4 regions of the Yersinia entomophaga genome follow, and region 4 is predicted to be linked to each of the others. Evidence: predicted binding sites of a transcription regulator. Region 4 holds the regulator's gene; each other region holds the start of a gene.

Region 1 (3,129 bases), 1.3 Mb from region 4:
GAATTTCCGCGACCAGCTAGCCGCAGCGGATGTCATTATTGCCAGTAAGCAAGATACTTATATCGATACCGACCGTCAGGCATTGGCAAAATGGCAGCAAGCTCAGAATTCGCAGCGTCCGCTATATTTCTCTGATTCGGGAAAAATAGCTATTTCCGTATTGGATATTCTGCATACCAATAAGACCCAACTGCCGGATGCACGCCATCATCACGGAGAATCATCCCCAAAAAAAGGCCTGGCTGCATTAAACCTGAACGGTAGCGAACCCTGGCGCAGAGCGCTTAACCAGGGGCAAGGTTATACTAGCTGCGGTTGGGTATTTAACAGCGAGGCGATATTTGACACCGTGCCGTTGCTTGAATGGGTTCGTTTGAGTCCGGTAGAACGTGTTAAAGGCGTGATGCGTATTCCCGAAGGCGCGTTGGTGGTTAATCGGCAGGGAAATGATTTACAAATTGAGACCCGCCCCACTCCGCCGCCAGACAGTCGAATTGAAGTGATTTCTTCCGGAGACAACGACTGGAATAAGCTACAGGGCAATTTGTTGAATATTCGTTTACATAAGTAGGTATAATGCCCGACGTATTTTTATCTGCGTTACTGTTTTAAACATCTAATTATATATAGGCCTTCGCATGACCCGCCGCAATTTACCGACAATCTTGATGCTCAACCTATTGGGTATAGCCCTGTTCCTATCCTGGTACTTACCTGAAAATCATGGTTGGTGGTTCGGCCCCGATTCCGCCATTTTCCATTACTTCAATGAGCGCCTGCTTTCCAGCCCAACCTTCCTACATGTGGTGGCGGTAACCAATAACCGTGCCTTCGACGTTATTTCTCTGCTGTGCATGGGCACGCTGTACATGTATTTTTTCTTAAAAGAAAATCCGGCAGGACGCCGTCGTTTAATCGTAATGGGTTTTGTGATGTTACTGACGGCCGTATTTCTTAACCAGCTCGGACATTTATTACCGGTTAAACGCCCAAGCCCGACGCTGGTATTTGAGAATATCAACCGCGTTAGCGAGCTTATTGGTATCCCAACCAAAGACGCCTCCAGCGATAGCTTCCCCGGCGACCATGGCATGATGTTAATCATATTCGCCTGCTTCATGCTGCGCTATTTCTCACGCGGGGCTTTTGCCATTGCGTTGATTATCGCCATCGTGTTCTCTCTGCCAAGAATAATGATCGGCGCCCATTGGTTTACTGATATTGCCGTCGGCGCGCTTTCCGTTGTATTGGTCGGTGCCAGTTGGATATTACTCACGCCAGCCAGCGATCGAATCATTGACTGGATAAATCAACGTCTGCCGAGCGCACAGCGTCCACGGCTCTGATACGTATTTCCACGCCACGGGGAGTCGCCGCTCCCCGTTAGATCTCGATTAAATCTATTTCCGTATTTTTGCTGATCGACATATCAATCGTCTTTTTTGGAATAGCGCCATCGGTTATCACGCCGTCAAACTGCGTCAAATCGGCAACCTTATGGAATGAGAACTTATTGAACTTAATCCCTTCTGCAATCAAATAACTTTTTTCTGAACAAAGCATTAGCTGCTGCTTCATTCTTACGTTATCAAGACGGGGCACGGAAACTCCGTGTACCAAGTCAAAGTGCTCGTTTGAAATAAAAGACACATCAAACTTATAGCGGCCAATTTACCAGATGGTTTCTTCCCCATAGGTAAACTCGCAGCTATTCCCTATATTTCCCCTAATAAGGATGATTTGACTCTGAGGAAAATCTTCCAGGGACACATGCATCTATAGCAACCCGACCATAGAACCTGTTAATGTTCGGATACTTTATGACCAGGGAGCGGATATTCCGTCGCACTGTACGAGGAGAAATGTGCCGTGTCTCGCTAATCCCTTGAATAAATAACGAGTAGTGATCCTTCAGCAATTTATGGAGATCATCTTGACGTTTTAAGGTTTGATTATGTGACAGCATACGGCTCTCGGTTGGTTAATTAATGGATTGATTCTTTTCGAAAAAATTAATCACCTTGACCAAAGTATCTTCCCCACCATGGCTACCAGCGTTGGTGACAAATTCACTGCGAGTCACACCCAAACCGCAAGACATTTCCCCAGCTCAACGGTACATTTTTTATTTGGTAGAGCAGTGCAAAGAACAACAAAGTTAGAAAGGAGTCGAATTAAAAATTTCTTCTATTTTAGAACCGCTATTTCGACGAAAATCGCATCGATCGCCTTAAAGATAAACCAATATGTTCGTTATCATATTCCAAATATTAAACCGTTGAGCGCTGAAACAAGGTGATAGAAAAACTGCAACCTGCGCAGATAACCACGGTTATGACTGAAGTTGATTAAGTGGTTATTAAACCCTAAAAGGGTGACACAAATCACATTACACTTTTACTGACAGCCTAATTAGCCATTAGAACGCACATATCCTTCCAAGGATACTCAGCGCTATTTATCTATATCAGGTTACCCATATCAGGATAAACAATGCACGCAATGCGCAAATAGAAGATTCGTCAGATACCTCCAGAGGCAATAAATTAGGAATACTCCCAAAAAGACCTGCTTTTGTTTACAAGTTAAATGCCTTGCTGGTCATGATTTACTTTTCCCTTGCCCAAATTGTTTTGGTACATATTCATGCATAATTTTTAGAGAGCTATATTAGTGTACAAAAGTTCGTCATGACGAGGAGAGCAATGATAAGCCAGTTATTTACCTTTAAAACAATAAGTTAAACTGGTTTTTGATGTATCTGATTGCTAATCGAGTAAGGAATAAAATATAACATTATGTTACATCAGGATTTCTTATAAGAATCTGTGCAAAAATACTCGCCTTTTATAAGTCAATCCGGTAACCTCGAAAAAGTTTGCGCTCGAATATCAGCATTTTGCGCTTAATCCAATAAAAATTGTGCGTCTCTGCACATTTATTCGTTTAAGTTATTGTCTGATCGATGTGTGAACCCTAGTCTCACTTCGTTTGGCATTTTTTAGTGGCGATATCCGTCGTAAGGACAGCAAGGGAAAACAATAACAATGGTCAAGTCTCAACCTATTATGAGATACATTCTGCGGTTAATACCTGCAGTAGCTGCCGCGGTCATGTTATCCGCGTGTA
Region 2 (3,129 bases), 1.5 Mb from region 4:
GGCACAAAATTAGTTTATCGATTTAAAAAACGCCCAGGTGATATCTCTGAGGATGTTTACGTCAACACCAATAATATTGAGCAAGCGTTGCTGTTGCTGAATAAAGCCTATGCTGCTTTGTGACGGGCGAGCTAATCATTTGATTCGGGCCGTGTGAATACGCGGCCTTTTTTATATGGGGTGTCTGACATTTATTTACTGAGTGCTAAACGAATTAACGGGTAAGGTCGCCCCTGACTGTCTAATTCAGAGTGGCCGGTGATTTGGAAACCCAAACGCGGATAAAACCTTCTGCCCGCGTATTTTGCGCATTCACGTCGGTCGTTATTATTGAATATAGCGCCACGGCGTAATCAATTATTTTACGACCAACGCCGACTCCCCGATATTTCGGATCGATAAATAAAACTTCCAGCTGAAATTAGTTAAATAGCATAAATCCGATAGACCCATCTTGGTTATCGACCCAAGTAACAAGGGGGCAGCGGGAAGCAGTGTAGCCGCGTTTTGCCGTTGAACGAGAGCTTCAATCTGGTGCATGACAGGCGCTGCCTTTTCCCACTTCACAGTTAACCATTACTGCTCGGTGCGCTCATCATGCTGGAAAATGCGTTAGCCCAGCGATGCGTATTTTTCTTGAAAGTAGACATCAGGACTTACCCGCGACGCTATGCGCCAATGCCGAACGGCTAGCGGTGGCTGGTTAGGCGAGTTTATTTTTTGTTATTTTATGAGCGGCTTTAGCGTTATTTCCCCGAATCCATACATTATACATTCTTCTGAATTCAGGCCGCTTCCCGCTAAATTATCTTTTGTGAGCGAAGGTGAGTCTGAATCAGGTCGCCCCGCGTTAAGAATTCTACTATTTTCTCTTTTTATTGATGAAATTCCTATAGTTTTTCTATGAAAATCAGCATTTCGTATTTCAGACTCGTTGCAGGTTAATGTGCGGTATCAGCCATTTCTTTACTTATCCCAATAATTTTGTACGGATTTTTCGCAATTCCTTTCGTAGCTGCTATTTTATTTTTTATAAATCAATAAATTAAACTTATTTCGCAAAGCTAAAAAATGATGGTTTTGGGAGGTTCATCACAATGCGAACCCGAAGAAGTGTGAAGAATGTCAATCTGAAAGGTCAATGAGAGACGATTACCCCAAATAGTGGATTACTGCCTTATCTGGCAACTCCGTATACTTTCGACAACCAGAGACAATGGATGTGGGCTAAGGCTCGCGATGACGTACAGATAAAGGGAATTTTACCATTGCAACTGGCATATCAATAACTTGTGTCTTTTGAACATCAAAAGGTGTTGGGTATGGAAAAGAAAAAAATTTATCTGTTTTGTTCTGCCGGTATGTCCACCTCGCTGCTGGTATCCAAAATGAAGGCGCAAGCGGAGAAGTATGAAGTTCCGGTGGTGATTAACGCCTATCCGGAAGCGCTGGCATCAGAAAAAGGCCCAGAGGCCGATGTGATCTTGTTAGGGCCACAAATCAGCTACATGTTGGGTGAAATCGAAAAAATGTTCCCGCACAAACCCGTTGAAGTTATCGACGCGCAGCTCTACGGCAAAGTCGATGGTTTAGGGGTATTAAAAGCTGCCGTGGCCGCTATAAAAAAAGCAAAACAATAATAGGGGATTGTCGTGAGCCAATTTATTGCTTCTCTGGAAAAAGTCATCTTACCCTTTGCCGTTAGAATAGGCAGACAACAGCATATCAACGCCATCAAGAATGGGTTTATCAGGCTGATGCCGTTAACCCTGACCGGGGCGATGTTTGTTCTGATCAACAACGTATTCTTAAGTTTCGGCGACGGCTCGTTCTTCTACTCAATGGGGGTGCGTTTAGACGCCGATACCATAACCATGCTGAATGGTTGGAAAGGCATTGGCGGTAACGTTTATAACGGTACCCTTGGTATCATGTCGTTAATGACGCCGTTCTTTATCAGTATGGCGCTGGCCGAAGAGAAAAAGGTCGATCCTCTGGCCGCTGCGCTGCTGGCGGTTGCAGCCTTTATGACCGTTACGCCGTACAGCGTGGGTGAAGCCTATGCCGTTGGCGCAAACTGGCTGGGCGGTGCCAATATCATTTCCGGTATTATTATCGGGCTGGTGGTAGCTGAACTCTTTACCTTTATCATTCGTCGTAACTGGGTTATCAGCCTGCCAGACAGCGTGCCTACCTCGGTTTCGCGCTCATTCTCTGCAGTTATTCCTGGTTTTATCATCCTGTCTATCATGGGTGTGATTGCATATTTCCTCGCCCAATATGGCACCAACTTCCATCAGGTGATTATCGATAGTATCTCGGCGCCGCTGTCTAAAATGGGCAATGTAGTCGGCTGGGTGTACGTCATGTTCTCCTCCCTGCTGTGGTTCTTCGGGGTGCACGGCGCCATGGCGCTGTCCGCGCTGGAAAGCGGCATTATGATGCCGTTCGCACTGGAAAACGTTGCAACCTATACCCAATACGGTTCGGTAGATGCCGCGCTGGCTGCGGGTAAAGAGTTCCATATGTGGGCCAAACCTTTCGTCGATTCCTACATTTTCCTCGGCGGAACCGGTGCGACTCTGGGTCTGATTATTGCCATTTTTATTGCTTCCCGTCGTGAAGATTACCGCCAGGTTGCGAAACTGGCAGCTCCAGCAAGTATTTTCCAGATCAATGAACCAATCTTGTTCGGTCTGCCGGTCATTATGAACCCACTGCTGTTTATCCCGTTCATCATGATTCAGCCGATATTGGCGATTATTACTTCCGTGGCTTATTACAGCGGTTTTATCCCGCCAATCACCAACATTGCGCCATGGACAATGCCTGCCGGTTTAGGTGCCTTCTTCAATACCAACGGCAGCATTGCGGCGTTACTGCTCAGTTTGTTTAACCTGGGGGTAGCGACATTGGTTTATCTGCCGTTCGTGATTATTGCTAACAAGGCGCAGGGCGAGATTGACCGTGAAGTTGAAAGCGAAGAAGAAATCGCAAACAGCCTGAAATTCTAATAATTACACTTTGTTTGAGCTGCACTCTGTTTATGACGTAAAGGTTTGGGAGCTGGAATGAAATATCAATTTTCCGATGATTTTTGGTGGGGAAGTGCCACCTCGGCAACGCAGT
Region 3 (3,129 bases), 160 kb from region 4:
AGCATGGCTTGGCTCGCGACCATTCGGCCCGGTAATCACTACGGTGGCAGTGGTGCCCGCAGGATACGGATGCTGTTGATCTTCCTCATCTAAACGAACTTTTACCGGCACACGCTGAGCTAAACGAACCCATTCCAGATTATTATCGATCGTCGCCAGCCCCTTACTATCGGCCTTGCTGCTGCTGTTAGTCACCCCTGCGGATACGCTATCGACGGTGCCGTGCATAATACGATGACTACCCAACGGGGTGATTTCGACGCGATCCCCTCTGCGTACACCTTCCAGCTTGGTTTCTTCCAGATAGGCCAGTACGTAAAACGTGTCTTTTTTCACTAGCGCTACCGCAGTAGCGCCTCGGGTAATAAATTCACCAGCATGAACATTCAAGTTAGTGACCCAACCCTGAGCTGGCGCACGCACCGTGGTTCTTTCCAAATCGAGTTTTGCCAGATCGCGCACCGCGATGGCTTTTGCCAGTTGGTGTCTGACGGTTTGCAACACGTTGGTGGACTGATCGATTTCTTCCTGTGACAAAGCCTGCACCCCTAAACGCAGACGACGGCTGGACTCACGCTGTTTCTCCGCCGCTAATGTTTGATAGTAGGCCACATCGGCTTCGGCACTGGCCAACGCCTGCTCGTAACGGGGACGATCGATAACAAACAATACCTGACCTTTTTCTACCAATTGGTTATCCACCACCGGCACATCGGTAATTAAACCGCTGACGTCGGGCGCGATGGCGACCACGTCGGCGGTAAATTTGGCATCACGAGTCCAGGGGGATTCGGTATAAAACGCCCAGATTTTAAAAATGGCCATTACGGCCAGCAGTACCACAACCAAGGTGATACCGATTCGGATTATTTTTATCAGAAATGTACTCACGGTAACCTCAGGAAAAGAAACGAGACGTTAAATAAAAAAGGCAACAGAACAGCGCCGTATTAAACAAAGCCGGGTGCCAGACAAATTCATAAATACCCGTCGGCTGTAAAACCCGACGCAGCAGAAAAAACAGCGCCAGAGAAATCAGCAACTCGAGAAATATCGGTGGAAAAGACAGACCGAAAACAACCATCACCGGAAGCAAACTCATTCTTTTATCCTTATTTTTTGGGTACCGGTTGGTTTACCCTACCGCTGGATTTATACCGTCGAGTGAAAGGTCACCGTTCGCTCGACCGATCGCGGCACTAACCTGAAATAACTATCAGGTGCCTGAAGTGTTAAACTTGCTGGTATCTGTCAGAGGAAGGTGCGAGGACAACTGAGGCGGTGCGTATTAACACCGAAGGTTATTTCTCCCGACCCCTTATATTAGCCTGCTTATTATCAACTGATCTACAATCTGTGATCTAAATCACTTTTAAGCCAGAGTTAACAATTCATTCAGAGAGAACAATGGAACGATTAAAACGGATGTCGGTTTTTGCCAAAGTCGTCGAGTGTGGTTCCTTTACCGCCGCCGCCCGGCAGTTAGGCATCAGCGTTTCTTCCATCAGCCAGACCGTATCCAAACTGGAAAATGAGCTACAGGTCAAACTGCTTAACCGCAGCACGCGTAGCATTGGGCTGACCGAAGCGGGTCGTATCTATTATCAGGGCTGTCGCCGCATGCTACAGGAAGTGCAGGAAGTGCATGAGCAGCTCTATGCTTTTAATAATACGCCAACCGGCACATTACGCATTGGCTGCTCCTCAACCATGGCACAAAACGTGCTGGCAACCATGACCGCAGATATGCTGAAAGCTTATCCTGGCCTATCGGTCAATTTGGTTACCGGGATTCCGGCTCCGGATCTGATCTCCGACGGGCTGGATGTGGTGATCCGCGTTGGGGCTTTGCAGGACTCAGGCCTATTCTCTCGTCGTCTGGGATCGATGCCGATGGTGGTTTGCGCCGCAAAAAGCTATCTGGCTCAACACGGTACGCCGGAGAAACCCGCGGATATGGCGAATTTTTCCTGGCTGGAATACAGCGTTCGCCCTGATAGCAACTTCGAACTGACCGCACCGGAGGGAATTTCCACCCAGATATCGCCGCAGGGACGTTTTGTCACCAATGATTCGCAAACCATGATTCGTTGGCTCAAAGCCGGAGCCGGTATCGCCTATGCGCCGCTGATGTGGGTTATTGATGAAATTAAACGGGGAGATGTGGAAGTGCTGTTCAACCGCTACCATTCAGAACCACGACCGGTTTACGCTTTGTATACCGAAAAAGACAAAATGCCGCTGAAAGTGCAGGTATGTATTGATTATTTGACGGAATACTTCAAGCGCGTGGCTGAAATTTATCAAGGATACCGCTGAGTAAATCTGGCCTCCACAAGCGAGGAGGCCAGCGAAAATCAGGCCGTGCCGCCGACGGTCAGATTATCCAGTTTCAGCGTCGGCTGGCCGACACCCACTGGCAGACTCTGCCCTTCTTTACCACACACGCCCACGCCTTTATCCAGCGCCAGATCGTTGCCAACCATCGAAATTTGCTGCATCGCCTCAATGCCCGAACCAATCAGCGTGGCACCTTTCACCGCGTTGGTGATTCGGCCATTTTCGATCATGTAGGCTTCCGAGGTAGAAAACACAAACTTACCGGAAGTGATATCAACCTGCCCACCGCCAAAATTCGGCGCATACAGACCGTATTCCACGCTAGCGATGATGTCTTCCGGCGTGGATTTACCAGCCAGCATGTAAGTATTGGTCATACGTGGCATTGGTAAATGCGCGTAAGACTCACGACGGCCGTTGCCGGTCGGCGCGACACCCATCAAACGTGCGTTCAGCTTATCCTGCATGTAGCCTTTCAGAATGCCGTTTTCAATCAATACGTTGTATTGACCCGGAACGCCTTCGTCATCGATAGCCAGTGAGCCACGGCGGCCTTGCAGAGTGCCGTCATCCACCACAGTGCATAGCTCTGAGGCCACGAGCTGCCCCATTTGACCGCTGAATACCGAGCTGCCACGACGGTTGAAATCGCCTTCTAGACCGTGACCAACCGCTTCGTGCAGCAGCACGCCCGGCCAGCCTGCGCCCAATACAACCGGCATAGCGCCAGCCGGAGCCGCCACAGCGAACAGATTCACCAAAGCCATACGAACAGCTTCTTTGGCATAG
Region 4 (3,129 bases):
GCTGGTTAGTTACACTCGCCAGGTAATTGAGTCATTAGGAATTCGCAATGGCCCTAGCCATGCAGAAGTGATGTTAACAACGTCGGGGCCTAAATTAGTCGAGGTGGCCGCCAGAACGGACGGAATTCTGCGTCCTACCATATCGGCGCGTACCACCGGATTGGGGCAAATTTGTGCCACGGTTATGGCAATCACCGCACCGACGCAGTTTCTGTCATTTACCGAATGCCATCCGTCATACCAGCTACAAAATTACTCTTACAATATCGGCCTGATTAATAGACATAAAGGTATCTTCCATCAGCAGGATTTTTTATCCGAACTTCTTACTTTACCGTCTTTTTCACTGGCTGATTTTTATGTAGAAGAAGGTGATGCTATTGGGGTCACTCAGGATGTTTTCAGCCAGCCAGGTGCTATTTATCTGGTTCATTCTGACGCAGAAACCATTCGCAATGACTATCTAACGATCAGGCGCCTGGAAAACGACGGCGTTTATCTTAAAAATGTATAGGAATAAATACGATAACAGCCTGATAGAAAATCAAAAAATTGAACCGCGGCGATTGACTGCGAAATATGAATCGCGGTGAGTAAGGGAACAGCGGGGGATTTAACGATTTAAGATGTTTGAGTCTTTGAGTCTTTGAGTCTTTGAGTCTTTGAGTCTTTGAGTCTTTGAGTCTTTGAGTCTTTGAGTCTTTGAGTCTTTGAGTCTTTGAGTCTTTGAGTCTTTGAGTCTTTGAGTCTTTGAGTCTTTGAGTCTTTGAGTCTTTGAGTCTTTGAGTCTTTGAGTCTTTGAGTAGCAGTTTCCGGATAAACAGGCAGTGATACAAGCAATTCTGTACGTATATGAATCCTATAAATACAACGCCCGGAGCGAATAAACCGGGCGTTGATAAATATGGTCAGGTTAGAGAGCGAATTTCAAAACTGTGGGTGATTTTGGCAGCCTTACCCAACATCAGGGCTACCGAGCAGTATTTCTCCGCGGAAAGCTCAACGGCTCGCTCGACGGCTTTTTCGGTCAAATCTTTACCACTGACGACAAAATGCAGGTTAATCAAGGTAAACAGGCGAGGGGCTTCCTCCCGACGCTCGGAGGTCAATTTTACTTCGCAGTCGTGCACATCGTTGCGCCCTTTTTGCAAAATGGACACCACATCGATAGCGCTACAGCCACCGGCCGCCATCAGCAACATTTCCATCGGGCTTGGGGCTTTATCTCCGGCGTTACCATCCATTAAAACCTGATGACCAGAGGCGGATTCACCCAAAAAAGTCAGACCTTCAACCCATTTTACTCGTGCCTGCATACCCGTCACTCCCTATTAGCTTTTCCGAATCAGACTACTCTTTCATTCATAAAGTGGCAATGTAACCAGACCCTCATCATGCTGAAGCGATACAACACAAGACACTGGCCTCATCCTGTGCTACAAACAGAGCCGAAGAGATGTTTCTTAGAATAAAAAGGGTAGAGATCAAGACTCAGTGAAGGGTCTCTATCTGAGATGTATATTGGCTATACCTTTCGGTAGTTGAGCAAATTAATATGCTAATAGAAAGTGTATTTTATAAACACGCCGTACAGGGAACTCTGAGCCCTGTTAAGTTAGGCAGCGATAACAACAGAGGATAACAGCGAATGGTTCTCGGCAAGCCACAAACAGACCCAACTCTCGAATGGTTCCTGTCTCATTGCCATATTCACAAGTATCCATCGAAGAGTACGCTGATTCACCAGGGTGAAAAAGCCGAAACGCTTTACTACATCGTGAAAGGTTCCGTTGCGGTTCTGATCAAAGATGAAGAAGGTAAAGAAATGATTCTCTCCTATTTAAACCAGGGGGATTTCATCGGTGAGCTTGGATTATTTGAAGAAGGCCAAGAACGTAGTGCTTGGGTTCGTGCAAAAACCGCCTGTGAAGTGGCTGAAATTTCTTACAAAAAATTCCGTCAGCTGATTCAGGTTAATCCAGATATCTTGATGCGTCTGTCTTCGCAGATGGCGAATCGCCTGCAAATTACATCCGAGAAAGTGGGCAACCTTGCTTTCCTTGATGTGACCGGGCGTATCGCGCAAACGCTGCTTAATCTGGCAAAACAGCCTGATGCAATGACACACCCAGATGGGATGCAGATTAAGATTACTCGCCAGGAAATTGGCCAGATTGTTGGCTGCTCCCGCGAAACCGTCGGTCGAATCCTGAAAATGCTCGAAGATCAAAACCTGATCTCTGCGCATGGTAAAACGATTGTCGTTTACGGCACCCGTTAATTACCTAAAAAAACCGGTTCCCTGTGCTTAACATGGCACCGGTTTTTTCTTTGTCTGCATATGGACGACGGATATTGACCTGATGTGGCGTCGGCTGATTTACCACCCTGAAGTAAACTATGCATTACGGCAAACGCTGGTGCTGTGTTTGCCTGTGGCTATCGGTTTGTTGCTCGGTAATTTGCAGCTTGGCCTGTTATTTTCCTTAGTCCCTGCCTGCTGCAATATCGCTGGCCTAGATACCCCCCATAAGCACTTCACCAAACGCTTAGTCGTTGGCGGAACTTTATTCGCCCTCAGCAGTTTTCTGATTCAACAATTCCTGCTGTGGCATATTCCCCTCCCCCTGATTATGTTTGGCCTGACTCTCATTTTAGGCGTTAACGGAGCCATCAGCCCCCTGCACGCCCGTTTATTGCCCGCTGCGCTAGTCGCTGCGATATTCACACTAAGCATGATTGGCCGCTTCCCAATTTGGCACACTCCGCTACTTTTCATCGTTGGCACCGCCTGGTACGGGCTATTTACCGGCCTGTGGTTCCGCCTGTGGAAAGAACAGCCGATGCGAGAAACCCTGAGCCAGCTATATCGCCAGTTAGCCGATTATTTAGAAGCCAAATACAGTTTGCTGACTCAACATATCGATCCGGAAACCGCATTGCCGCCGTTGCTACAACGCCAGCAGGGCGTAATGGATTTAATAACCCAGCTTTATCAGCAACTTAATATGCTTCCTCATACTCATAAAAGGGAGCAAAAGCGGCTACGATTAATGTTTCAGGTGGCGCTGGATTTGCAGGAGCACATTACTGTCAGTCTGCACCAACCGGAAGAAGTGCAAAAACTGG

What was found. Region 4 encodes CRP, which controls carbon source genes, mostly activating them, when cyclic AMP is high. Its sites were predicted from a motif close to ATGTGANNNNNNTCACAT; they were not measured.
Region 1: a site for CRP is predicted at 2,205-2,222, ahead of PL78_RS20830 (DeoR family transcriptional regulator). Genes of this name have one in related genera too.
Region 2: a site for CRP is predicted at 1,081-1,098, ahead of PL78_RS18055 (PTS sugar transporter subunit IIB). Genes of this name have one in related genera too.
Region 3: a site for CRP is predicted at 1,355-1,372, ahead of aaeR (HTH-type transcriptional activator AaeR). Genes of this name have one in related genera too.

Annotation. Positions count from the first base shown of each region.
Region 1 covers NZ_CP010029.1:3,818,984-3,822,112, reverse strand. The annotation lists gene PL78_RS17130 (CobW family GTP-binding protein) at 1-571, shown strand, start outside; gene PL78_RS17125 (phosphatase PAP2 family protein) at 639-1,346, shown strand; gene PL78_RS20835 (DeoR/GlpR family DNA-binding transcription regulator) at 1,384-1,650, opposite strand; gene PL78_RS20830 (DeoR family transcriptional regulator) at 1,727-1,966, opposite strand; gene mepS (bifunctional murein DD-endopeptidase/murein LD-carboxypeptidase) at 3,048-3,129, shown strand, end outside.
Region 2 covers NZ_CP010029.1:4,028,748-4,031,876, forward strand. The annotation lists gene PL78_RS18045 (hypothetical protein) at 1-123, shown strand, start outside; gene PL78_RS18055 (PTS sugar transporter subunit IIB) at 1,323-1,640, shown strand; gene chbC (PTS N,N'-diacetylchitobiose transporter subunit IIC) at 1,653-3,014, shown strand; gene PL78_RS18065 (glycoside hydrolase family 1 protein) at 3,072-3,129, shown strand, end outside.
Region 3 covers NZ_CP010029.1:2,336,133-2,339,261, forward strand. The annotation lists gene aaeA (p-hydroxybenzoic acid efflux pump subunit AaeA) at 1-891, opposite strand, end outside; gene aaeX (p-hydroxybenzoic acid efflux pump operon protein AaeX) at 899-1,102, opposite strand; gene aaeR (HTH-type transcriptional activator AaeR) at 1,408-2,319, shown strand; gene tldD (metalloprotease TldD) at 2,358-3,129, opposite strand, start outside.
Region 4 covers NZ_CP010029.1:2,495,745-2,498,873, forward strand. The annotation lists gene PL78_RS11500 (ATP-grasp domain-containing protein) at 1-514, shown strand, start outside; gene PL78_RS11505 (OsmC family protein) at 909-1,316, opposite strand; gene crp (cAMP-activated global transcriptional regulator CRP) at 1,649-2,281, shown strand; gene PL78_RS11515 (YccS/YhfK family putative transporter) at 2,364-3,129, shown strand, end outside.